Regions from separate parts of the Halobacillus sp. SY10 genome, predicted to be linked through region 1. Evidence: riboswitches for the same ligand, from Rfam matches in the RefSeq annotation. Region 1 holds a riboswitch; each other region holds the start of a gene.
The links. A riboswitch is a leader RNA that binds a small molecule or an ion and turns the genes downstream of it on or off. The one in region 1 is predicted to bind cobalamin.

Region 1 (7,802 bases):
ACGATCCGAAAACCGCTACCAACACCATCCACCAGATGGCCGAGTTGATGCTTACCGTAGAGGATTACATTACATTCACTCCTTACCTGATGGATAACGAAAAGCAGGTCCGAGTGGTTCTGCTTTCTGAATCCTTTGAGTCCTACATCTACCGCGGCTTTGGCTATATCCGGCACTATGCTCGTGACAATCATCTGATTATCACGGAGCTCGTCGACTCCATTGCGATGGTTGCCGAATCGATCGACAGCTCTAAGCACCAGATGCTATGGGAATTCGCCTGCAACACCATCGACCATATCGAAACAAAAGTCATCTACGAGTTGGACAAAACCTTCCTGTTGGAGGCACTGGAGAGGTTATCAACGGTTACAGGCAACAAGCTCGATTATTACTCGATCCATCGTAGGTTCTATCCTATCGATTAAAATCAATCCATTAAATAAAGTTCAGGGCTAGTGTCCCTGAACTTTATCATGAGCGATGAATGATCTAATGGAGGGTCATAGTCTTCCTTATGCAGGTAAAACCTAAAAGGATTGACAATACTCTTCATCTTTCATACGTTATATATATGAGCATATAATCATGTATTGAAAAAGGGTGAGCACTATGGGACATCATCATCACCACCATCATATCGATTCAACTACCGGTAAAATCAAAACCGCTTTTTTCCTGAATTTCTTTTTTACCATTATTGAATTTATCGGTGGTTTACTAACAAATAGTATGGCGATTCTTTCCGATGCTTTACACGACCTCGGGGACTCTCTTTCTCTCGGTCTCGCCTGGTTTTTACAGAAGTTTTCCCGAAAAGAACAATCGGATCATTTTTCTTTCGGGTATCGGCGTTTCTCTCTTTTAGCGGCCTTGATCAACAGCGTGGTCCTGATTGTCGGGTCCATTTTCATTTTGACAGAGGCCGTACCCAGACTCTTAAACCCCGAGCAGCCGAATGCAGGAGGAATGATCGCTCTTTCCATCTTAGGAATTCTCGTTAACGGCGCAGCCGTTTTCCGGCTTAAAGGCGGGGACTCCATGAACCAGAAGATCATGACATGGCATCTGCTTGAGGATGTCCTTGGTTGGATAGCCGTCCTTGGAGTCAGTATTGTTATGCTGTTTTTTGATGTGCCGATTTTGGATCCAATCGCTTCCATTGGAATCACATTATTCATCTTATATAATGTGGTGAAAAATCTCATCCAGACGATGCGTCTTTTCCTTGAAGGTGTCCCATCTGGGGTTGACCTTGAGGGGCTTTCACGAAAAATTAACAATTTGCCTGATGTTCAATCCACTCATCACACCCACCTGTGGTCAATGGATGGAGAAAATCATGCCTTTTCCACTCACATCGTTGTGCGTGCAGAAGCGACAAAGGAAGAGATATGTAAAGTGAAAGAGGAGGTCAAAGAAATCTTACATCCGATTTCACTCGAGCACATCACTCTGGAAATCGAATATGAAGACGAACCTTGTTCCCTCCAATAAAAAGAGTGGTCAGCCCTAGCAGCTGACCACTTTTTGCTTTTTACATATCAAGACGTTCAGGTGTTTCCTGACCCTGATTCATATAGCGTATATTTTCCGGCATGATTTCAAGTACCACATACTCAGGGTCATCTTTGCCATCAAACCAGCGGTCCATGTGATCGTTCCATAACTTATCTTTGATCTCCTGATCTTCACGAATCTTCGCCTGTCCCTCGACTTCTAAATACGAATCCCCATAGCCTTCCCCTTCGTATCCGAGAAGGATATGGACATGTGGGTTCGCTTCAATTTCATCCGCTTTATGAGTCTCTCTGTTTGTTGGGGTATAGAAAGTGAACTCATCATCATTCCAAAACGTCATATAACGCGAATGGGGTTTATTATTTTTCACTGTGGCAAGCGTACCAACTTTATGTTGCTCCATGACTTCGTGGATTTTCTTTTTCAATTCTTCTTGATTCAATGGAAAGCTCCTTTCCGTAATCCAATCTTTTTACAATTTCAGTTTTCCCCGAAAAATGGGAGATAAACCCTTCGATGTCCATTGACAGATCCGGGTATGCTAATGATATCTTCGACACATTGTCATTCTTTTTTCATAAATATACCAGGAAGCGACACGCGTTAGCCGTTACACTATTCATAGATCTGTTTTTCAGGAGGAAAACGTTATGCTATGGAAAAAATGGGCGCCGATTTTGATGGGCTCCCTTCTGATCGGCCTGCTCTTTTTTATGATCAACTCAAGACCCGGAAGCTCTGAACCCGTGGACCGCGAAGATCTTGTACCCACATTGTTCGTGCATGGCTTTAAAGGTGGCCCGCGAAGCTTCGAAACGATGATGGACCGGATGCAGAACTTACAATGGGGACAGAAACATATGACGGTTTATGTCTCCAGCCGTGGGCATGTCACCATCCGAGGTGGTTTTGCTGAAACACACAATCCATTCATCCAAGTGCTTTTCGAAAACAATCGTGCAAGTATCTATAACCAGACCCATTGGCTTTCTGAAATCATGCGGCGTTTAAAAGCCGATTACAACATTCAACAAGTGAACCTCGTCGGCCACTCGATGGGAGGGATCGCATCGGTCAATTACTTGCTGAGCGACCACCAATATTCTGTTCCTCGAGTAGAGAAATTGTCCGTCATTGCTAGCCCCTTTAAAGGCATTGAAAAAGAAGGCTACTTCGCATCCAATTACGGAGCGGCAACAACTGACCTGCGGCCGAAGTCTGAAGCTTTAAAGCAGATGGTGCAGAATAAGGATCAGTTCCCGAATGATGTGGAAGTGTTTGCTATAGCTGGTGTCATCAATGCCGATGACCCTGAAGCCGAGCATTGGGACGGTCTTGTCCATGCCTCGAGTGTGAGTGGATTGGAAAAAATCGTCCCCTTTGGACAGTATGAGGAAAAACGCCTCTACAACCCGCTAGCCACACATTCCGGCCTCCACGAACTCGAAGAAGTCGACCAATTACTCAAAGAATTCCTCTGGACCGAGGAAGGAGAATAAAGGAATGACCTGTTCATACATTTATTTACATCTATGTATTTATCTGGTGTACCAGGTCATACATTTATTCCCAAACAAAAAGCACCCGCTTATCGGGTGCTTTTGTTGTTTATTGTTTTTCAAAGATGAAGATCCACATGAAGGTTAAGGCTTGTTTTAATTCTTCATCCAGCTGCGCGATGTGATGGTCTTCCACCCCACGTTTATACACTCCTTGACCTTCTACATAGGTCCAGCCGGTTTCTTCTGCCATTTTTTGAAGTTCCCATGGCATCATCGTGTTACAAATGACCTCTTCCCCATATACCCTGCGATAACTATTGATACGCGGCATCGCTGTAGGTCCGAGTAGGCCGACACATAATCGGCCGCCCGGCTTCAAAATCCGCTTCATTTCTTCCAGGCCCTTGTACGGGACTTCTGTCCATTCTAATGAATTGATCGCCATCGCCGCGTCAAACGATTCATCTTTAAACGGCAGGTCTGTCAAATCTCCTTGAACAAATGAGATCCGCTCATCATTCACTCGTTCATTCGCTCGCGTGACCATGTCTTCTGACAAATCGAGTCCTGTAACATTATAGCCTGCTTTGTAAAGCAGATACGATCCATAACCATCTCCACACCCAAGATCAGCGATTTTCCCTTTAGTTACACGCTTTGTCAAAAAAGGGACAATCGTACACCGGCTCCCGTCGTCCCACATCTCACGACTTTTTGAGTTCCACATTTCCGCACGATCATTCCATTGCTTTTCCGCTTCCTTATGCCAATTAAATGTTTGAGCCACACCATCATCCCTTTCAAATATATTTCCTATCCTCCATTATAGCGGAACACAACAGAGATGATAGCTCTATTCTTGTCGAAGTTCGATAAAAAAGAGTTGCATGATTCCTTCTTCAGCGTTATGATAGAAACACAATATAAGCTAATATAAACTTAAATAAACACTATATATAGTATCTACGAACAGAAGATGCCACAAGGCTTAATAGGGAATCCGGTTAAAATCCGGAGCTGCCCCCGCAACTGTCATCACTCGCGAAATGGACATTCCACTGTGCTTTGCACGGGAAGGACCAGAGTAAGATCGAGTGTCAGCCAGGAGACCTGTCTTCGTTCGTCGCAGTTTCAACTTCTTCGGGGATTGAGAAGATGAAGCGATGGAACGAAGGCTCTCGTGTCTTCTCTTCGTTTCATGGTTTCATCCGCTCAATTTTCGTTGAGCGGATTTTTTTATTTTTCCGAACCCTGACTATTCATGATCGTACACCTTCATTTTCAAGGAGTGAAAAATAATGGAAACCTTAACAAGAAACACGTCCTGGCAAGAGAGAATTCAACAATGGCAAGCAGATTTTTCCCATTTAAATGTGCAACGACTCATTGATAAGTCCCCCACCCTCAAGAATGACAAAGATGCATTCATTTTAGAGTGTCTGGCGGAAATCGATGAATCGAATCCAGATTGGACGTATGTAGCAAGCCGCATCCACCTGGAAGACATGTACGAAAAATCTGCTCACAATCGATCCACACCTGGACCTTATGAAGACTTTTACGGGCTGATCCAAACATTGATTGAAAAGAACATTTACAGCAGGAATCTTCTAACATATTACACAAAAAAGGAAATAGAAGAATTAGAGGATTCTATCGCACCTGATCGCGATCATCTCTTCACTTATATTGGTTTGAAGACATTAAGCGACCGATATCTTGCGAAAAGCAAAGCGAAAGAGGTTTACGAACTCCCGCAAGAACGTTTCATGATCATCGCCATGGTGTTGATGGCGGAAGAAAAAGCATCGAAGCGCCTTCCTCTCGTCAAAGAAGCGTATTGGGCGCTCAGTCATTTGTATATGACTGTAGCTACTCCTACCCTCGCAAATGCAGGAAAACGGTATGGACAGCTGAGTTCCTGTTTCATCGACACCATCGATGATTCCTTACAGTCCATCTATGACAGCAATACCGACATCGCCAACCTGAGTAAGCACGGTGGGGGCATCGGAGTTTACTTAGGTAAAATCAGGAGCCGCGGCAGTGACATCCGTGGATTCAAAGGCGTCTCGTCAGGGATCCTCCCATGGATGAAACAACTCAACAACACCGCTGTCAGCGTGGACCAACTGGGGCAGCGCCAGGGAGCTGTCGCTGTATATTTAGATGTATGGCACAAAGATATCTTCCCTTTCCTCGACAGCCGATTGAACAACGGGGACGAACGCCAGCGGACTCATGACCTTTTCACTGGGGTATCCATCCCTGACCTCTTTATGGAGGCAGTGGAAAACCGTGAAGACTGGTACTTGTTCGACCCTCATGAAGTCCGCAGCATCATGGGCTACTCGCTGGAAGATCATTTTGATGAAAAAAGAGGGTCTGGATCCTTCCGGGAGAAATATGCCGCCTGTGTCGCCCATCCAGACCTTTCTAAAGAGAAAGTCCCAGCGATCGAAATTATGAAGCGCATCATGATCGGTCAGCTTGAAACAGGAACGCCGTATATGTTTTACAGGGATGAAGTCAACCGCATGAATCCGAACAGTCACGCGGGTATGGTTTATTGCAGCAATCTTTGTACAGAGATCACCCAGAATCAAAAACCGACCATCCAGGATGAACAATACGTGGAAGACGGTAAAATCATATCTGTGAAGACACCAGGAGATTTTGTTGTCTGTAACCTGTCGAGCATCAATCTCGGTCGTGCCGTCACGAACGGTGTTCTGAAGCGCTTGATTTCGATTCAAGTTCGTATGCTCGATAACGTCATCGACAGAAATACCATTCCCGTGTTACAAGCACAGCTCACGAACCAGTCTTACCGTGGCGTTGGGCTCGGCACCTTCGGATGGGCCCACCTTCTTGCCAAGAAGAAGATCGACTGGGAATCCCAGGAAGCGCTCGACTATACGGAGGAAGTGTATGAAGCCGTCGCCTATCACGCTATTGAGGCTAGTGCTGATTTGGCTGCCGAAAAAGGAAGCTATCCTCTATTCGAAGGATCAGACTGGCAAACAGGAGATTTTTTCATTAAACGAACGTTTGACCAAGAGGGCACATGGAACTGGAAAGCCTTGCAAGACAAGGTTTCCAAGAATGGAATGAGAAATGGATATTTGATGGCTGTAGCACCGAATTCAAGTACCTCCCTCATTGCAGGAAGTACGGCCAGTATTGATCCGATTTTCAAAAAGTTTTATTCCGAAGAGAAAAAAGATTACAAGATTCCTGTTACCGCACCTGATTTAACCCATGAAACCTATGGGTATTATCCATCCGCCTACGATGTAGACCAACACGCATCCATCAGGCAGAACAGCATCAGACAAAAATATATCGATCAATCCATCTCGTTTAATCTCTATGTACGGAACAACATCCAGGCGAAAGAGTTGTTGAATTTACACTTGTCTGCATGGAAACACGGATTGAAAACGACCTACTATACGCGATCAACATCCAGTCAGGAAGAATTTGATGATTGTGAAGTCTGCTCATCATAAAAAGGAGGAAGCCTAAATGACGGCATCGATACAAAAAAGAAAGCTCGTCGATTATGAAGCACCAAATGCCTCGACAGGTGTCATCAACGGAAGAAGTTCGAACATCTTAAATTGGGATAATACCCGCTATTCGTGGGCGTACCCGATGTACAAGACCATGCTTGCAAATTTCTGGATTCCTAATGAAATCAATATGAGCAACGACTTGAAGCAGTGGCCGGATCTTTCAGAGCAAGAACAGACCGCATTCAAGAAAATCATCGGTCTGCTCGCTTTTTTGGATTCTATACAAACCGATTATTCAGGAAAAATCGCGGACTATTTAACAGACTCGAGTCTATCTGCCTTAATGCAAGTGCTCGCCTTTCAGGAAGTCGTGCATAATCAATCTTACTCTTACGTTCTGTCCACGCTTGTCGATCAAGGAGAACAGGAAAAGATTTTTGATTACTGGAAGCATGATGAAGTGCTCAAAGAACGCAACACCTTTATTACTGATGGATATCAGGCATTCGCCGATGATCCTTCCGTGGACAGTTTTCTGAAGTCGATTGTTTATGATGTCGTGCTCGAGGGACTCTTCTTTTATGCCGGTTTCGCCTTTTTCTATAATCTTGCGAGAAATCAAAAGATGGTCTCCACAAGTACGATGATCAACTACATCAACCGTGATGAACAAATCCACGTCAGTTTGTTCGGGCATATATTTAACGAAACATTACATGAAAACCCCGCGTTGGATCACGATTACTACCGGACGTTCGTGACCGATACGTTCAAACAAGCGGCTGATTTAGAAATCAAATGGGCACGTAACCTAATCGGGAACCAATTCCCAGGCATTCCGATTCAGGACCTGGAAGACTATATCCGTTACATTGCCAACAAACGCTGCAGGCTTCTTGGAGCAGAAAAGCCGTTCCCTTCTTATACAGAAAATCCATTGAAATGGATCCGTGCTTACCAGGAAGTCGATGAAGGAAAGTCCGACTTTTTCGAACAAAAATCACGTCAGTACACCAAAGTGTCCGAAACCAACGGCTTCGACGACCTCTAATACAGTTTTATACCAATTATTACCTATTACCTGACCAGGTCATCCAGAATATGGATGACCTGGTCTTCTTTTTTAAACAAGAAAACGCTTTTATGTCAACTTTTCTAACATACTATCAAAAAGTGTATTGATTTTTCAGAATATTTATTTTATAGTTAGATTTAATTACTTACTCATTGTGTTAAGAAACCTTACACAATGTAAAAAGGA
Region 2 (7,802 bases), 1.9 Mb from region 1:
TGAAGGATGTAGTTTTCTCCTTCCGCAATCGTCTGCCACCATACTTTTCCACCGAGCGTCTTCTTCCCTTGAGGTTCCACTTGCTCATGGGCAATGGTTTCCACGATTTCTACAGGGGCATCACCCAATACGCCTTTCAAAACATCACTCTCTTGAAAAAGAGCACATACGGCGACAACCGTCGTCCAGCCTGCCAGCGTTCTTTGTTTTTCAATTTGGACAAGCGTCTTTTTAGATAATCCGAGGATTTCTGCCATTTTGTCCTGGGTATATCCATGCTCGACACGGATCAATTTAATTTTTTCAGAAACCTGTTTCCGCACGTCGTGTTTATCCATAACCTATCGTCCCCTTTTCTACGTTCCTTTATTTTAACATGAGCGAGAGGGACAATCCTAGAACAAAGGCTTTGGTGCTCCCGGATAGACTAGAAACAAAATCAGGGGGACGGTTGCCTCCCTTTCGCAAGGCTGTCGGCTTGTATCGTGAGGGAATGGAGGATCATTGCCTAAACGAATATAAGAACCCCCTGCAAATACTTCAGAGGGTTCCTGGCCATTATTCAACGACAGGATTGATTCTATCTGGAACATCAATTGGCTCTTCAAGATCATAGGTGGAAAACTCCCTTACGTTTATACCAGTGAACTTGACTTTTTCAAAACCAAACTGTCCTGCTGTTACAAGGATGGCTTCAACCATCGTCAAAAGCTGTTGCTCACTTGCCCATGATTCATGTTGAAGATTTATATTCACTATACCTTCATCTACTGTCGTTGAAGTAAACTGAACATGTTCTGGCACGGCTGGGCTCACAAAGAGACCTCTCCCTTTTTCCTTCATCAAAGATAGAGCATCCTGGAATGTCGGAGAACCATCAACAGAAATGGGAGCTAATAAACGTTCAGAGGAACCTTCGTATTGATACAATTGAAAGATGTACTCCCTTTGTTGAATGACAGGAACTTCGGACATTTCTCCGTAGCTTCCCAGGTTGACGGGATTACCTGATTCGGTTTGAACAAAAATTTCTTCTAGTTGAAAGTTCTCCAAGTCCCATCGAATGCTTTCAACAATCGCGCTTGCCCAAGCAGATCCACTAACGGTGAAACCATCAGGAAACGTAACGACAGCCGAACCTTCTGTTTCATCCACTTCATATTCGATTCCTTCTACAGCTCTCTCAGCTAAACCGTACCTCTCTGGTGAAAATGTGTCGACCTCCTGCTGCTTCTGGAGGGTAGGAAGGATGACTTCAGCATTTTTCCCTGGATAAGACACCGTATCATAACCGCCTTCGTCACTCCTTAAAACCAGTGACTCAAGCTCTGCCTCAGGCTCTTCTTGTGTTTCTTCAAGCTTTGATTCTTCCTCTTTCTCTTGGGATTCTTCTTCTGCATTTTCTTCAGGAGGAAGGTCCTTATCCTCGCTGGAAGGTTCAGCTTCCTTGATTTCAGCACTTTCCTCTTCACTCTCTGAGGTAGATGAATCAAGAGATGGAGCTGTTTCTTCAGTCGCCGACGAGGATTCTGCATTCTCATTCGCACGATCGGCAGACTCTTCCACGGTAAGCATTCCATTGTTACTGAAAAAGACAGGAATGAACACGGCAAGTACTAGCAAAACAGCAATCGTAGCTAATCCAGGAAAAAGCCATGGAGCTACTTTCCTTTTTGGTGTATTTACGCGTGATGAAACCTTTTGGTAGAGCGTTTCTTTCGATTGGCGATCATCCATAGAAGGGAGTTCACCTAATACTTTTTTGATATCTTCGTCATTACGCTTCTTCACGATCTCCCCTCCCCTCTTCCATCTCTTCAAGTATCATCTTCAGAGCTTTCATGGCTCGATGTTGAGTCGTCTTCACTTTACTCTCACTCCAGCTTAAGATTTCTGCTGTTTCTTTTATGGACATGCCTTGAATGAAACGGAAAATCAACACACTTCGCTGATCGACCGTACATTTGTCGAGCGCTTGATACACTTGTTGAATTTCATCATTCTGCACGGCAATCTCTTCAGGCATTTTATTCTGATCTTTGATTTGCTCACCTTTCTCAGTCCAATCAAAGAACTCCATGAAGCGGTTCCTCTTTCTTTTTTGTTTACGGAAATAGTCAATGGCTACGTGCCTGGCTATGGAAAACAACCATGTTTTCTCAGAGCTTTTTCCATTGAATGAATCATATGATTTCATGACCCTCACATAAACATCCTGAACCAAGTCTTCAGCAAGACTTCTGTCCTTGACCATATAGATGAGAAACTGAAACAGGTCATGGTGATAGTTTTCGTATAGTTCGTCAAAGAACGTTCGCAATGGTGGTACCTCCTGGGTCACTTTAATAGTCGTTTTATGTATGAAAAAAGTTACACTCTCTATCTTAATATGCAAAAAAAGAAAAAGGAACCGGGTTTTCAAAAGAAAATCACCTGCCCAATACCTCTATCCCAACTTCAACTAAAGCTCCCAATTGTGGAAGACTCAGTTTCGAGACTTTTGGGTTAGAGATTCGGGGCTGCGGGGGATAACTCGCTTTCCGCGGGAGCGCGATGAGCCTCCTCGGACTGCGTCCTGTGGGGTCTCACCATGCACTTTTTTCCCGCAGGAGTCTCGCCATCCCCCTCCGCCCCTTTGCCATATTCAGTGTCTCGAAACTACTACCACGAATAGCGGAATTCCCAAGCTCTGTCGAAATGCAAATGTCTGTGGCTTCTCTATTGAAATGCTGATACAGCGCGATTTATGACTCCTGGACAAGGGGGTTGGAAGACGCTCTTTCTAAGTGTAGGGGTTCGTTTTTCACACTCATCGAATGGGGTGGTGGGGAAGCTGCGAGACTCCCGTGGGAGAAAGGAGATCGGCGAGATCCCGCAGGGCGTTAGCCCGAGGAAGCTTGCCACTCCCCCACAGGAAAGCGAGTTGCTTCCCCACCACACCTGACTCTCAATACGGCAAACGAACACCGATTATATCGAAACTGAATCTTCTACAATCCTGCCATTAACTTTAATAAACGGTAGGGTTAAGGGAACAAAAAAGCTACCCTTGTTCGGGTAGCTAAGATACTTTTGATATGGCGTTTCTTTTTTCGTAGCGTTGGAAAAGTGTTCCGAGTATTGGAGATAGTGCCAATATGAACACAGTATTAGAAACTGCATGATTGATATCCATCGGGAGGCCAGCTAAATAATACGCCCAAAATGGCTGGCCCGCAGCCCGCATCGTTAAGGAAAGAATGACGCCGAAAAAAAGTCCGCTGATAAAGCCATAGATGGAAAGACCCCAGAATGGCATTTTTGACCAATATTTCCCTAGGAGACCGGCAATGATTCCTATAATTGACCAGGCGATGATCTGCCAGATGGTCCATATCCCCATGCCCAACAACACATTAGACACAAAGGTTGTGAGCAGTGCAATGAGGATTCCTGCACTGGGTCCGAGCCAGAAACCGGCAATAATAATGATTGCAGTCACCGGCTGGATATTAGGAAAATGAGCTAAAGCCATCCTTCCTGCTATGGCTAAGGATGCGAGCATGGCAATCAATGTTAACTTATAGGTATTCATCCTTCATCATTCCCAAGATTGATAATCAAAAACGATCTCGTCTCCATCCTTTACTTCGTACTCATTGGCTCCAACCATTGCTTCATCGCCGTTAATGGTGTACATCCAAGCCATTTTTTCTTCTTGGTTGCCGGCAATCCCTTCGATGCTGTTAATGAACCCTTCGGATTGTTCTACTTCATAGTTATCTTCCATGACTTCCATGAGGGTGGTTCCTTCTTCTACTGTTATTTCATCTTCCGCAATCATTTCTTCGCCATCGTTTTTAGATAGCTGCACTTGTACAGTAACTTCCTGCACTTGTTCTTCTTGAGTAGCTGATGTCTCACTACCCTCTTGAGTCCCACATCCAGCCAGCATGCCTACAGCGAGAATCATTGCTGTTAGTAACGTATTCCATTTTTTCATTACAATCTCTCCCTTTCTTTTTGTTTCACGGCCAGGAGGAGAGAAAAGCGAAGACAACCAAGTCACCTGTATGTAGAAATCGTTATATCTTTCCTACCACAAAAAAAGCTTACCCTTCTACAAGGGTAAGCTTAAGACAAACGAAAGGATAAGATCTACGTTCCACGTCATACCGATCGGTTGTCTCAAATGCTCAATCCCCGAAGCTTTGAAACGTTGGATCAGGCAGGTCTACTGACTTGTGCGTCATCCTAATCAGGATCCTTCCCATACCTGAAGGTACAGTGGAATTTCCTTTTCGTCTACACTTACAGTTGCGAGGACAGTTCTGGTTTTCCACCAGATTCCCTATCAAGTCTTTTCAGACACCTGAATCCTCTTCTTATGAAGTTTCCATAAACAAGATTACAACAATTTTCCGAATATAGCAACTTTATTTTTCCTTATGTGTAAAAGGAATTTTAAAAGTAAAGGTGGTTCCTTCTTTCAACTTGCTGTGCACACTAATGGCCCCATCATGGGCTTCTACAATGTTTTTCGCAATCGCAAGTCCGAGCCCTGTGCCTTTTTTGTAATTTTTATCTTCACGCTTCCTTGATTTATCTGCTTTATAGAAACGCTCAAAGACGAATGGAAGGTCTTCCTCGGCAATTCCATACCCGGAGTCTTTGACACTTGCAATCCATTCCTTTTCATCTTGTTCAAGAATCACCTGTACCTGACTGCCCGGGTCGGAATGTCGGATCGCATTATCAATCAAATTTGTAAACACTTGTTCAATACGATCAGGATCGAAATCGAGGAACCCGAACTCCCCTTCTACTTTCAAATGAAGGTCTACAGACTTCTCTTTGGCAATCCCACTGAATTTCCGAATGATTTTGTTCAAAAATGGCTCAATTTCAACAGATTCTTCATTCAACTGAATATGTCCCGCTTCCATCCGTGCTATATCCAAAAGCTCATTGACAAGACGACCGATCCTGAGCGACTCGTCATGGATGATTTGCGCGAGTTCATTTTTGTCTTCTTTTGATTCCGCAATGTCATCCACGATGGCTTCACTATACCCTTGCAGCATCGAAATGGGGGTACGCAATTCGTGGGATACATTAGCGATAAAGTCTTTGCGGAGCTTGTTCAGTCTTCTTTCTTCCGTCATATCCCGAAGGACCGCGACAGCTCCACGTACTTTTTCTTTGTCATACAAAGGTGTCATGATGATCACCCAGGACCTGCCTTGTAATGTCATCTCGATCATGGATTCATTTTCATCCGTGATAACATTGTTAAACAAATCCCTCAGCGGTTCTGGAAGGGACGTTTGATCAGAAGACGTGGATGCAGCGTTCTTTTCAAACGCATAGGCATCTAAATATTGTTGTGCGGGGGGATTGGAAATGAGCACATCCCCTTCGCGATTAAACGTTATGACGCCATCTGCCATCGACCTCAAAATACCCGAGAGCTGTTCTTTTTCCTGATTCAAAGCATTGATATGAAACTTCAACTCCCGGCCCATCCGGTTAAAGGCCATCGCCAGTTCACCGATTTCATCATGTGTACGTATGGGTATCTTCGTGTTGAACTCGCCTTTGGCAAGTTCGAGGGCACCTTCTCTCATTTTAATCAAAGGTGCCGTGATTCGAGTGGAGAGGAAAAAGGCGAAAATGGTCGTTAATACGATGGCAATTCCAGCACCCAGGAATATGATTTTTGTCGTCTGTTCGGACGTTTCTTCAATCGTATCCAGTGATTGATAGACAAAAACAGCCCCGTCCTGGTTATTAAGTGGAGTGCCGACAACCATGACTCCAGTCTCGCCATTTCCTAGATCGGCAACTTTTTTAACATCTGCGCCTTCATTCAAAACGGTTGCTGTATCTTCGTCATTTTTAAACCATTCATAATCTAGCACAGGCAGTGAATCGGAATCACTTTCCGAAACCAGCGGATCATCCTCTCCTTTTACAATGACGGCTCGACTAGCCGGATCTTTGACAAGGGCTGTTGTCGATAGTAAAAGGTCTTCCTCTTGTTCATAGCGATCCACGACGTCTGAAATTCGGTCCGCCGTCTGCAGCAGATGCCTTTCTGCTTCTACGACATGATAGTTTTGAAAGAACTCGAGGAGAAGAACAGTCAATATAAAGAGGACAAAGCAAACCAATAATAAGATGGTGAACCATAACTTCCCGACTACACTACGCCAGAACATCAGTCACCAGATACCTCAAACTTATAGCCGATTCCCCATACCGTAACAATCATCCCTGCCGCTTCTGCAGAAACTTTGCTTAATTTTTCGCGGAGTCGTTTAACATGGGTATCGACCGTCCGAAGATCGCCGAAAAATTCATACTGCCATACCTCTTTCAGCAATTGTTCTCTGTCAAAAACTTTATCCGGAGACTGCGCCATGTAGTGAAGAAGTTCGTACTCTTTCGGTGTCAAAGCCACTTCCTTTCCATCAGCAGTCACACGGTGAGCATCATTATCGATCGTCATGTGAGGGAAAACAAGTACATTCCGCGCGGAAGTTTCCGTTTCTAAAAACTTCGTAGAAGAAGAACGACGCAGGAGCGCTTTCACTCGTAAAACGACTTCTCTTGGACTGAATGGTTTAACGATATAGTCGTCGGTTCCCACTTCAAACCCTTGCACGCGGTTGGCTTCCTCCCCTTTGGCCGTAAGCATGATCACTGGAGTGGCTTTCTTCTCACGCAGCTCTTTACACACTTCAATCCCATCTTTTCCTGGAAGCATCAAATCAAGCAGGATCACATCATATTCATTCTGAAGCGCTTTTTGCAAGGCTTCTTCCCCGTCTTCCGCTTCATCAATGATATAATCCTCTCTCTCCAGGTACATGCGAATCAGGCGGCGGATACGTTCTTCATCATCCACTACTAACACTTTCGCTTCTTGATCCATTTAAAAACCTCCACATCATAGAAATAATACTCTTATGGATTCATTATCTTTATCCTTTACACAAAGGGCAGGCGGAGTTCAAAGAATTCTCGCCTGCCTTTTGTTTTTTATGCATAAGAATGTAAGCCTGAAATAATTAAGTTGACCGCAATCAAATTGAACATAATGATTCCGAAGCCTCCGACTGCAAGCCATGCGGACTTCATTCCCTGCCAACCTCTGGATAAGCGTAAATGAAGGTAAGCCGCATAGAAGAAGAATGTGATCAGTGCCCACACTTCTTTCGGATCCCATCCCCAGAAACGATCCCAGGCTTGCTGAGCCCAAATCATGGCAAAAATCAGTGCTCCCAATGTAAACACTGGGAAACCAATGGCAACAGCGCGGTAGGATACTTCATCGACAAGTTCAGGGTTCACTTTTTTATTTAGGAGTGGCTGTATAGCTGCAGCGATTCGTTTTCTTAAGATCAACCTTGTACCCCAGTAAAGGACTATTCCACCAAGAAGTGCCCATAGGAAGGTGTTGAATTTCTTCGCCGCATCCTCCCCGCGCATCCATTCTGGCGCTTGGAACAATGGAGACATGCTACCTTCACTTATCAATTCTCCTTGATAAGGTCCTACAATGGCTGGCATGTTGTACGTGATCTCCGCTTGTTGTCCTTCAATCGGTGCTTCAAAACTCGCTTCGTAATTCATCGCACTGAAGGATGAAGAAACAATGATGAAAGCAAGCGTCACAGCAATGACATAAATGACAAACTCGAGCCAAACCGTATGCTTGGAGCGCTTGCTCTGGTCCACCTGGCTGATCAAGAAGATCAAGCCTGCGACAAAACTAACCGATAAAATCCCTTGACCAAGTGATGCAGTAGTTACGTGAA
Region 3 (7,802 bases), 2.2 Mb from region 1:
CCGGTTTCTACAGTGTCACTTGTTGTGTTCTCCCCGGAACTCCCACCATCTGCTTCTGAATTCGCGTCACTGTCACTTGAACAAGCCGCAAGCATCAACATGACTAAAACCCCTGCCAACAACAATGATAATTTTTTCATCCTCCGTACCTCCCATTTCATAATTGAACGCTGACAACCAACCTTCCATTCCATAAAAACGTTTACGTAATCGTTTACTTTATGGTTAAAAAGAGAAGGTTCTCTTTAAAAGGAACCTCTCTGTACCAACTCTGAATCGAGCATGACTTCTGTATATTTCTCTTGTGATCCATTTATTCTCTTAAGCAGCTGCTCAACAGCGACTTTTCCAATCTCAAACGCCGGCTGCCTGACGACAGATAAAGGAGGTGACGTGATCTTCATCCAATCATAATCGTCATAGCCTATGATGCCGATTTCTTCAGGAATGTTGACCTGATGTTCCTTAAGGTAAGAAACAGCTCCCATCGTCATGACATTATTGGCGATAAACAAAGCAGAAACTCCTGCTTCATGAAGCTCTTTCGCTAACTGATAGCCTTGTTCAAAGGTGGCCGGCCCTTCTTTGATAAACTCTTTCCTTACGGGAAGCCCTTTTTCTTCCAGGGCTTGTTTATACCCATTCAAGCGTTCATCACTAGTCGTAATCCCAAGGGTGCCTGTGATAAAGCCGATCCGCTCGTACCCTTTGTTAAGGAGAGCAGTGACAGCCTCATACGACCCGCGAAGGTTATCAACAAGAACCATGTCCCCTTCAATACCGCTCGGATGACGGTCAATATAAACGACGGGATAGTCACCGGTTAATTCCTGTTTATATGCTGAATCTTTCCCGTTTACAGGGGCAATGATCAATCCGTCAATCAACTGCGTATTAAAAACGCGGATTTGATCTTTTTCCGTTCCTTCATCTTCGTCGGAATTACTAAGGATCAGGTTATATCCATTCTCTTTCAATACCTTTTCAATTCCATTCGCAATGCTCATGAAGAAGAAATTCGATGTATCTTCGGCAACTAACGGAACCAAAAGTCCGATCGTATTCGATTTACGACTTCTGAGACTTCTTGCGATCCGGTTCGGCTGGTAATTCAGATCCTTCATCGCCAGGTAAACTTTCTGTTTGGTCTCATCGGCTACAAATCTGGTCTCATTGATCACATGAGATACGGTTGCTGTAGAGACTTGGGCTTTTTTTGCAACATCTTTAATGGAAACCATGGTTAATCCTCATTTCTAAAACTCACTTAATCGTTTACGTAATCGATTACCTTGTGTAAACTATACTCCTTGTAAACGTTTTCGTCAATGTGTTTTTGACATCTTTTTTTGCTTATGAAATAGAAATATGACTTTGAATTCATGAAAAAAAGTGCTCCCCTACCACGACACGTTAAAACTTTAGCAGTATGGGGGCAGGCACTTTTTTATGCGTTATTTCGCAAAATTCCATTACTGTTTTTACGTGTGAATTAGTCTATTGTATAGTGAGACAAGAAAATATTTACCAGGAGGTTTTTAATTGAAATTGACTCTAAGTCTAATAGGCTTATTATTAATAGCAGCTATATCACTATATAACATTTTTAACAGAGACCTTCCTAGTACTCAGATTTCAGCTTTTACTGTACATGCTTTTACATTAGGTGGAGTAATAGCCATATATATAAGTTACCTTAAGAAGAAAAAAAGCAAATAATTTATTCCCAAATGAGCCTAAAAAATGCCTTCCCCTCCACTCTATCACTAGAAGTGGGGGTCAGGCACTTTTTTTGAATAGTAACACTCGGCTTTTAAAATAGATTTCATAATAGAATCGATTCCATTCTTACAGCCATGAGGTTTAAACATTTCAATAATTTCACTTTCCGTCTTACTAAAAGATTTCAATCACCTTGTTTACCACTCATTTTTTAGAAATAATTGTCTATTTTCAAAATCTTTGTTATATTGAAAAGGTCATAACTGAATATGTTTCAGACTCAGGTGCAAATAAGCTTGTTCAAGCTTATTTGCTTAAAAGGGAAATCGGTGTAAATCCGATGCTGTCCCGCAACTGTATTTGGGAGCAAACTGGAAAGACCACTGTTCTCCGTTAAAAACGGGAATGGGAAGGAGCCAGGGAGCGATGATCATAAGCCAGGAGACCTGCCTTTGTCAGCGAACATCCATACCTACGAGGATAGGAGGTGTTAAGTGCGAGTGAAAGAGTTTGGACCAGTGGGTGCTCTATACCTGATGTATTGGTTTTATACTCTATTAAATTGCAAATCTCAACTTAACAACTTTCTCTGAAAGTTGTTTTTTTATTGCCTTCATTTCCATTTGATTAGAGGTGTTTTTCTTTGACCATTGCAACCGAGTATTACGTGAATAGATTCAAAGCTTGTATTATGAATCGCCTGTATTCCTCCGTTTCCTGTTCACTCGAATCGACCTATAACGAATTAAAAAAAGAGATACCCAGCGAGGACGGCCAAGCGCAGGAGATGGATAACCTCGATGCCGCCTATACCCTTGTTCATGAGGAAGTGTGTGGATATCCGCAGGTGCCTTCAAAAGTTTAAATACTTATTTGAAAGCGTTAACAAAAAGAGGAGGAATTTTCATGGCAGAGCAAACAGCCTACAAACCAGGTTTAGACGGTGTCATTGCAACCGAAACAAAACTGTCTTATTTAGATGTTGATGCGGAAGAAATCGTCCTTCGTGGATATGAACTCATTGAGCTAGCCGAGAACAAACAATATCTTGATTTAGTCCAGCTTTTACTTCAAGGTGTGCTCCCTGATGACGAACAACGCTCCTCTCTTGAACAAGAATTGAAAAAAGAATATGACCTGCCTGCTGATTTCTTTTCCCTATTCAGCAAACTGCCTAAAGAAACCCACCCGATGGACGCTTTACGCACAGGGATATCTGCCCTTGCAGGGTACGAAAAAAATTTAGATGGACGGCGGGAGGAGGAAATCAGCAAGACCGCTCTCAGGCTGCTGGCAAAAATTCCAAATATCGTGGCGAACAGCTATCATATCCTTCATGATGAAGCTGTCGTTGAACCCAAACAGGAACTTCCCTATAGTACCAATTTCTTATACATGATTACAGGAAAAGAGCCGACTCAAGCGGAAGCAGACTATTTTGATCAGTCTTTGATGGTATATAGCGAACATGAAATGCCAAATTCGACCTTCGCAGCACGTGTGATCGCTTCGACAAACGCTGACATTTATGGAGCCCTCACTGGAGCAGTGGCTTCATTGAAAGGAAACCTCCACGGTGGAGCGAATGAAGCAGTCATGCACATGCTGTTAGAAGGAGAAACAACGGATGGATTCCGCCATCTTCTCTATGAAAAACTTAACAATAAAGAAAAAGTCATGGGTTTCGGACACCGTGTGTACATGAAGAAGATGGACCCTAGAGCAGCTCTTATGAAAGAAGCGTTACGTGAACTGGCTGTAAAGAGAAAACGCGAAGATCTTTTTGAGATGTGCGAAGCAGGAGAACAGCTGATGAAAGAAGAAAAGGGTTTATATCCGAACCTGGACTATTATGCCGCACCCGTCTACTATCTCTTAGGTATACCAATTGATTTGTACACCCCGATATTTTTTGCTGCCCGCACGCTTGGGTTGTGTGCTCACGTATCCGAACAATATGCCAACAACAAATTGTTCAGGCCGAGAGTTCTCTATACGGGGCCTCGTGGTCTGCACCCTTAATCGCAAGCTGCCTGGCTGGTCCCGGTCGGCTTTTACAAACATCATTTTAAAAATAAAAAAGGTGGCGATGAAAATGACAGAAGTGAAAATAAATACGGCTCAGTCTACGGATCAAGTTATGGATCGCATTGCAGAATACGCGGTTTACGGGAACATCACAAGCGAGGAAGCTTTAGAAACCGCCCAATACGTGCTGATGGACACATTAGGCTGCGGCTTTTTAGCCTTACGTTATCCGGAATGTACGAAGCACTTAGGACCTATTGTTCCTGGCACTGTCGTTCCGAATGGCTCTCGTGTACCCGGTACGTCCTATGAATTGGACCCCGTCCACGCAGCTTTTAATATAGGATGCATGATCCGCTGGCTCGATTACAATGATACATGGCTAGCAGCAGAATGGGGGCATCCTTCCGACAACTTAGGGGGAATCCTGGCAATTTCCGATTACATCAGCCGTAAACGAATTTCAGAGGGGAAAGAACCGCTGAAGATGGATGATGTTCTTGAGAATATTGTAAAAGCTCATGAAATCCAGGGGGTCTTAGCTTTAGAAAACAGCCTCAACCGTGAGGGGCTTGACCATGTTCTTTACGTAAAAATAGCCACAACAGCAGTCGTAACAGCCATGTTAGGTGGCAGTAAAGAAGACGTAGTGAACGCAGTTTCCCAAGCCTGGATTGATAACTCGAGTCTTCGTACTTACCGCCATGCACCAAACACAGGCTCCCGAAAATCATGGGCGGCCGGAGATGCAACAAGCCGTGGTGTAAGGCTCGCCTTGATGACGATGAACGGAGAAATGGGATACAAAACTGCCTTGTCTGCACCTGGCTGGGGATTTCAGGATGTACTTTTCGGCGGAAAAGAACTCACCTTAGCACGTCCATTCGATTCTTATGTGATGGAAAATATCTTATTCAAGATTTCATTCCCAGCTGAATTTCATGCCCAAACGGCAGCAGAAGCAGCGATCGAACTTCATGACCAAGTCAAAGGGAGAATCGACGAGATCGAGCGTGTAACGATTACGACACATGAATCTGCCATCCGAATCATTGATAAAAAAGGACCACTAAATAACCCTGCAGACCGTGATCACTGTTTGCAATACATCACAGCCATTGGTCTATTATATGGATCTTTGAATGCAGACCATTATGAAGACGACGTAGCCGCGAATCCTGAAATCGACCGTCTGCGAAACATAATGGTTACCATTGAAAATGAACAGTACAGCAAAGACTACCTTGATCCTGACAAACGTTCCATCGCCAATGCCGTTCAAGTGTTCTTTAATGATGGCACCTCTACAGAAGAGATCGCTATCGAGTATCCGATCGGCCATCGACGTCGCCGTGACGAAGGAATCCCGCTCCTGTTGAATAAATTTCAAAATAATTTAAAGACACGCTTTCCATTCCGTCAAGTGAACCGTATCCTTAACCTTTGTGAGGATTATGATGAGCTGACGGATACTCCAGTCAACCAATTCATGGAGCTGTTTAGAATTTAAATGGTAAGGAGGAAAATCATATGTCATGGATATTCGAATCCACATCTACCCAGCCAGAAAGAGCAGAAGTTTTCAAACGCCTGATTGATCAACCAGAACTGTTGAAAATTCCAGGTGCTCACGATGGTATGTCAGCAAAAATTGCAAAAGATGTCGGATTCCAAGCCATTTATTTATCCGGAGCTGCCTATACAGCAAGTCGAGCGCTTCCAGACTTAGGACTCATCTATTCGAACGAAATGGCGGAAAAAGCACAGGAACTTATCCGAGCCTCGGACCTCCCCCTGCTTGTTGATATCGATACGGGTTATGGCGGAGTCATTAATGTAGCCCGAGCAGCAAGGGAAATGGTCGAAGCCGGGGTGGCCGCTGTACAAATCGAAGACCAGCTATTACCGAAGAAATGTGGTCATTTAAATGGTAAAAAGCTGATTGACCCCGAAGAAATGATGCAAAAAATCCGCACAATCAAAGAAGTCGCTCCAACCCTTGTCATCATACCACGGACGGATGCCAAGTCTGTAGAAGGAATGGACAAAGCCATTGAACGTGCGAACCAATATGTAAAAGCAGGGGCTGATGCGATCTTCCCGGAAGCTTTAACGAGTGAGGAAGATTTTCGCCATGCCTCTTCCGCCATTCAAGCTCCCCTGCTAGCAAACATGACCGAGTTCGGCAAGACACCATATTTCACAGGCGAAGACTTCAGCTCGTTCGGGATGGACATGGTCATTTATCCAGTCACCTCCCTTCGTGTAGCTGCCAAAGCTTATGAACGAATCTTTACAGAGATTATGACTTCCGATACTCAAAAAGAAAAACTTGAGGATATGCAATCACGTGAAGAACTATATGAAACCATTAAGTATTACGATTATGAAGCATTGGACAAAAAAGTAGCGAGAACCGTCCTTCCTGAAATAGGTAAAGAAAATAAGTAAACAAACAAAGAGAAAGGTCGTTCCTTTCTCTTTGTTTGTGTGATACTGTTGTTCCTCTTCAATTACCTTAAATATAGGTCACTGCCAATTCGTCTATTAGAATTGGAAATCCCCATCCTCCATTAGCAGGACTTCAGTTCCACCTTTTTTAATACCTACTACTTTCATATCTTCGGTACCAAAGGTCACATTGACTGACAATAATGAAGTATTCAGACCCGCTACCTTCAACTCTTCCTCGGATTGGTCAATGCCATTTTGGATATTGGAGGGAGATGCATTTCCGATTCCAATATGACAGGACGTATTTTCATCAAACAAGGTATTGTAAAAAAGAGTATCTGCCTGAGCAAGAGGAGATTTATTAGAGACCAAGGCAATTTCACCCAGATAGTGTGAACCTTCGTCTGTTTCGATGAGATTTTGTAACACTTCCTGTCCCTTTGCGGCATAATAGTCTGTAATCCGGCCATCTTTAAAAATAAGATAAAATTCATCGATGACACTTCCCCCATAGATCAGAGGTTTAGTACCTACCAATTTGCCGTTCACCCTATTTTTATGGGGAGCAGTAAATATTTCTTCCGTAGGAATGTTCGGAAAGAAAGGTATTCCATTTTTATCTGTGACACCCCCACCGATATAGAAATGATTTTTAGGTAGACCAACTAATAAATCAGTTCCACGGCTATTTATAAAAAGCAGGGCTTCAAATTGGCTCTCGTTTAGGATTTTTTTTCGAGACTCAAAGGCTCTATTGTGACTCTCCCAATCTTTTATAGGATTTTTCCCATCTGCCCGAGATCCTTTTAAAATTAATTTCCATAATGATTGTAAAGCTTCTTCTTTACTCAGGTTGGGAAATACTTTAGTTGCCCATTCAACGTTTGGGACAGCTAAAAGACACCAGCGTATCTCGTGGGATCTAATTTTTGCATAATAATCCCTCAATTTGGTACGAGAAGCTATTTGGAAACGATTGATCCTTTCTGTAGAAACTTCCTTAAAGACATCTAAGTTTTCAGAAATGATATGTATGTAAGCAGCACCTGCCTCGTCCCATTCCTTAAAACGAGCAGCCTGCCAATCAGGAAAGTGATCAATGACGCGATCTGCTGCCCTTAGGTAAAATTCTTTGGTAGACTGTTCATCTGTCCAATCTATAAATACATTTGAAGCTCCTGCCTCGTAAGCTGCCGTTTGGATTAGACGTGCAAACGCAGCATTTTGTATATCACTATGAATAATCAATAGTTGATTTTTTTGCAGATTTACACCAGCTCGTACAGCAAGTTCTGCATACTTTTTTAACTGTGCTTCACTTATACATTCATATATTCCATTAATCATTTAATATCTCCCCTGTGATGTTCTTGTGTATGTTTATTCAAGAAAGGCCCTTTTTACTTGAAGACTCGAAGTCGAGATGTCTTCGAGTTTACCTTGAATTAACGCACCCTTAAGTTACATACAAGGACTTACACAATGGTTGAATATTAAATAAATGATGTGTAATAATTCATTATTTATTATGTATTCGTTCCAAAAATATGGGTGCTATATTCAGTAAAATAGAAACAATTGTCAAAAACCAAAATACC

Region 2: another riboswitch for cobalamin. It lies ahead of ACJA3J_RS11550 (DUF4430 domain-containing protein); the one in region 1 lies ahead of ACJA3J_RS01870 (ribonucleoside-diphosphate reductase subunit alpha).
Region 3: another riboswitch for cobalamin. It lies ahead of ACJA3J_RS12630 (hypothetical protein); the one in region 1 lies ahead of ACJA3J_RS01870 (ribonucleoside-diphosphate reductase subunit alpha).

Annotation. Positions count from the first base shown of each region.
Region 1 covers NZ_CP174345.1:347,339-355,140, reverse strand. The annotation lists gene ACJA3J_RS01895 (DUF2254 domain-containing protein) at 1-428, shown strand, start outside; gene ACJA3J_RS01890 (cation diffusion facilitator family transporter) at 613-1,497, shown strand; gene ACJA3J_RS01885 (pyridoxamine 5'-phosphate oxidase family protein) at 1,538-1,963, opposite strand; gene ACJA3J_RS01880 (alpha/beta hydrolase) at 2,172-3,020, shown strand; gene ACJA3J_RS01875 (class I SAM-dependent methyltransferase) at 3,130-3,750, opposite strand; cobalamin riboswitch at 3,981-4,156, shown strand; gene ACJA3J_RS01870 (ribonucleoside-diphosphate reductase subunit alpha) at 4,322-6,535, shown strand; gene ACJA3J_RS01865 (ribonucleotide-diphosphate reductase subunit beta) at 6,552-7,592, shown strand.
Region 2 covers NZ_CP174345.1:2,259,156-2,266,957, forward strand. The annotation lists gene ACJA3J_RS11530 (helix-turn-helix transcriptional regulator) at 1-338, opposite strand, end outside; gene ACJA3J_RS11535 (hypothetical protein) at 559-1,791, opposite strand; gene sigX (RNA polymerase sigma factor SigX) at 1,778-2,320, opposite strand; gene ACJA3J_RS11545 (ECF transporter S component) at 3,062-3,574, opposite strand; gene ACJA3J_RS11550 (DUF4430 domain-containing protein) at 3,581-3,982, opposite strand; cobalamin riboswitch at 4,189-4,370, opposite strand; gene ACJA3J_RS11555 (ATP-binding protein) at 4,416-6,200, opposite strand; gene ACJA3J_RS11560 (response regulator transcription factor) at 6,200-6,916, opposite strand; gene ccsB (c-type cytochrome biogenesis protein CcsB) at 7,024-7,802, opposite strand, start outside.
Region 3 covers NZ_CP174345.1:2,498,035-2,505,836, forward strand. The annotation lists gene ACJA3J_RS12620 (extracellular solute-binding protein) at 1-140, opposite strand, end outside; gene ACJA3J_RS12625 (LacI family DNA-binding transcriptional regulator) at 246-1,241, opposite strand; cobalamin riboswitch at 1,988-2,191, shown strand; gene ACJA3J_RS12630 (hypothetical protein) at 2,366-2,587, shown strand; gene mmgD (citrate synthase) at 2,629-3,744, shown strand; gene ACJA3J_RS12640 (bifunctional 2-methylcitrate dehydratase/aconitate hydratase) at 3,818-5,260, shown strand; gene prpB (methylisocitrate lyase) at 5,281-6,201, shown strand; gene ACJA3J_RS12650 (aminopeptidase) at 6,298-7,551, opposite strand; gene ACJA3J_RS12655 (hypothetical protein) at 7,724-7,802, opposite strand, start outside.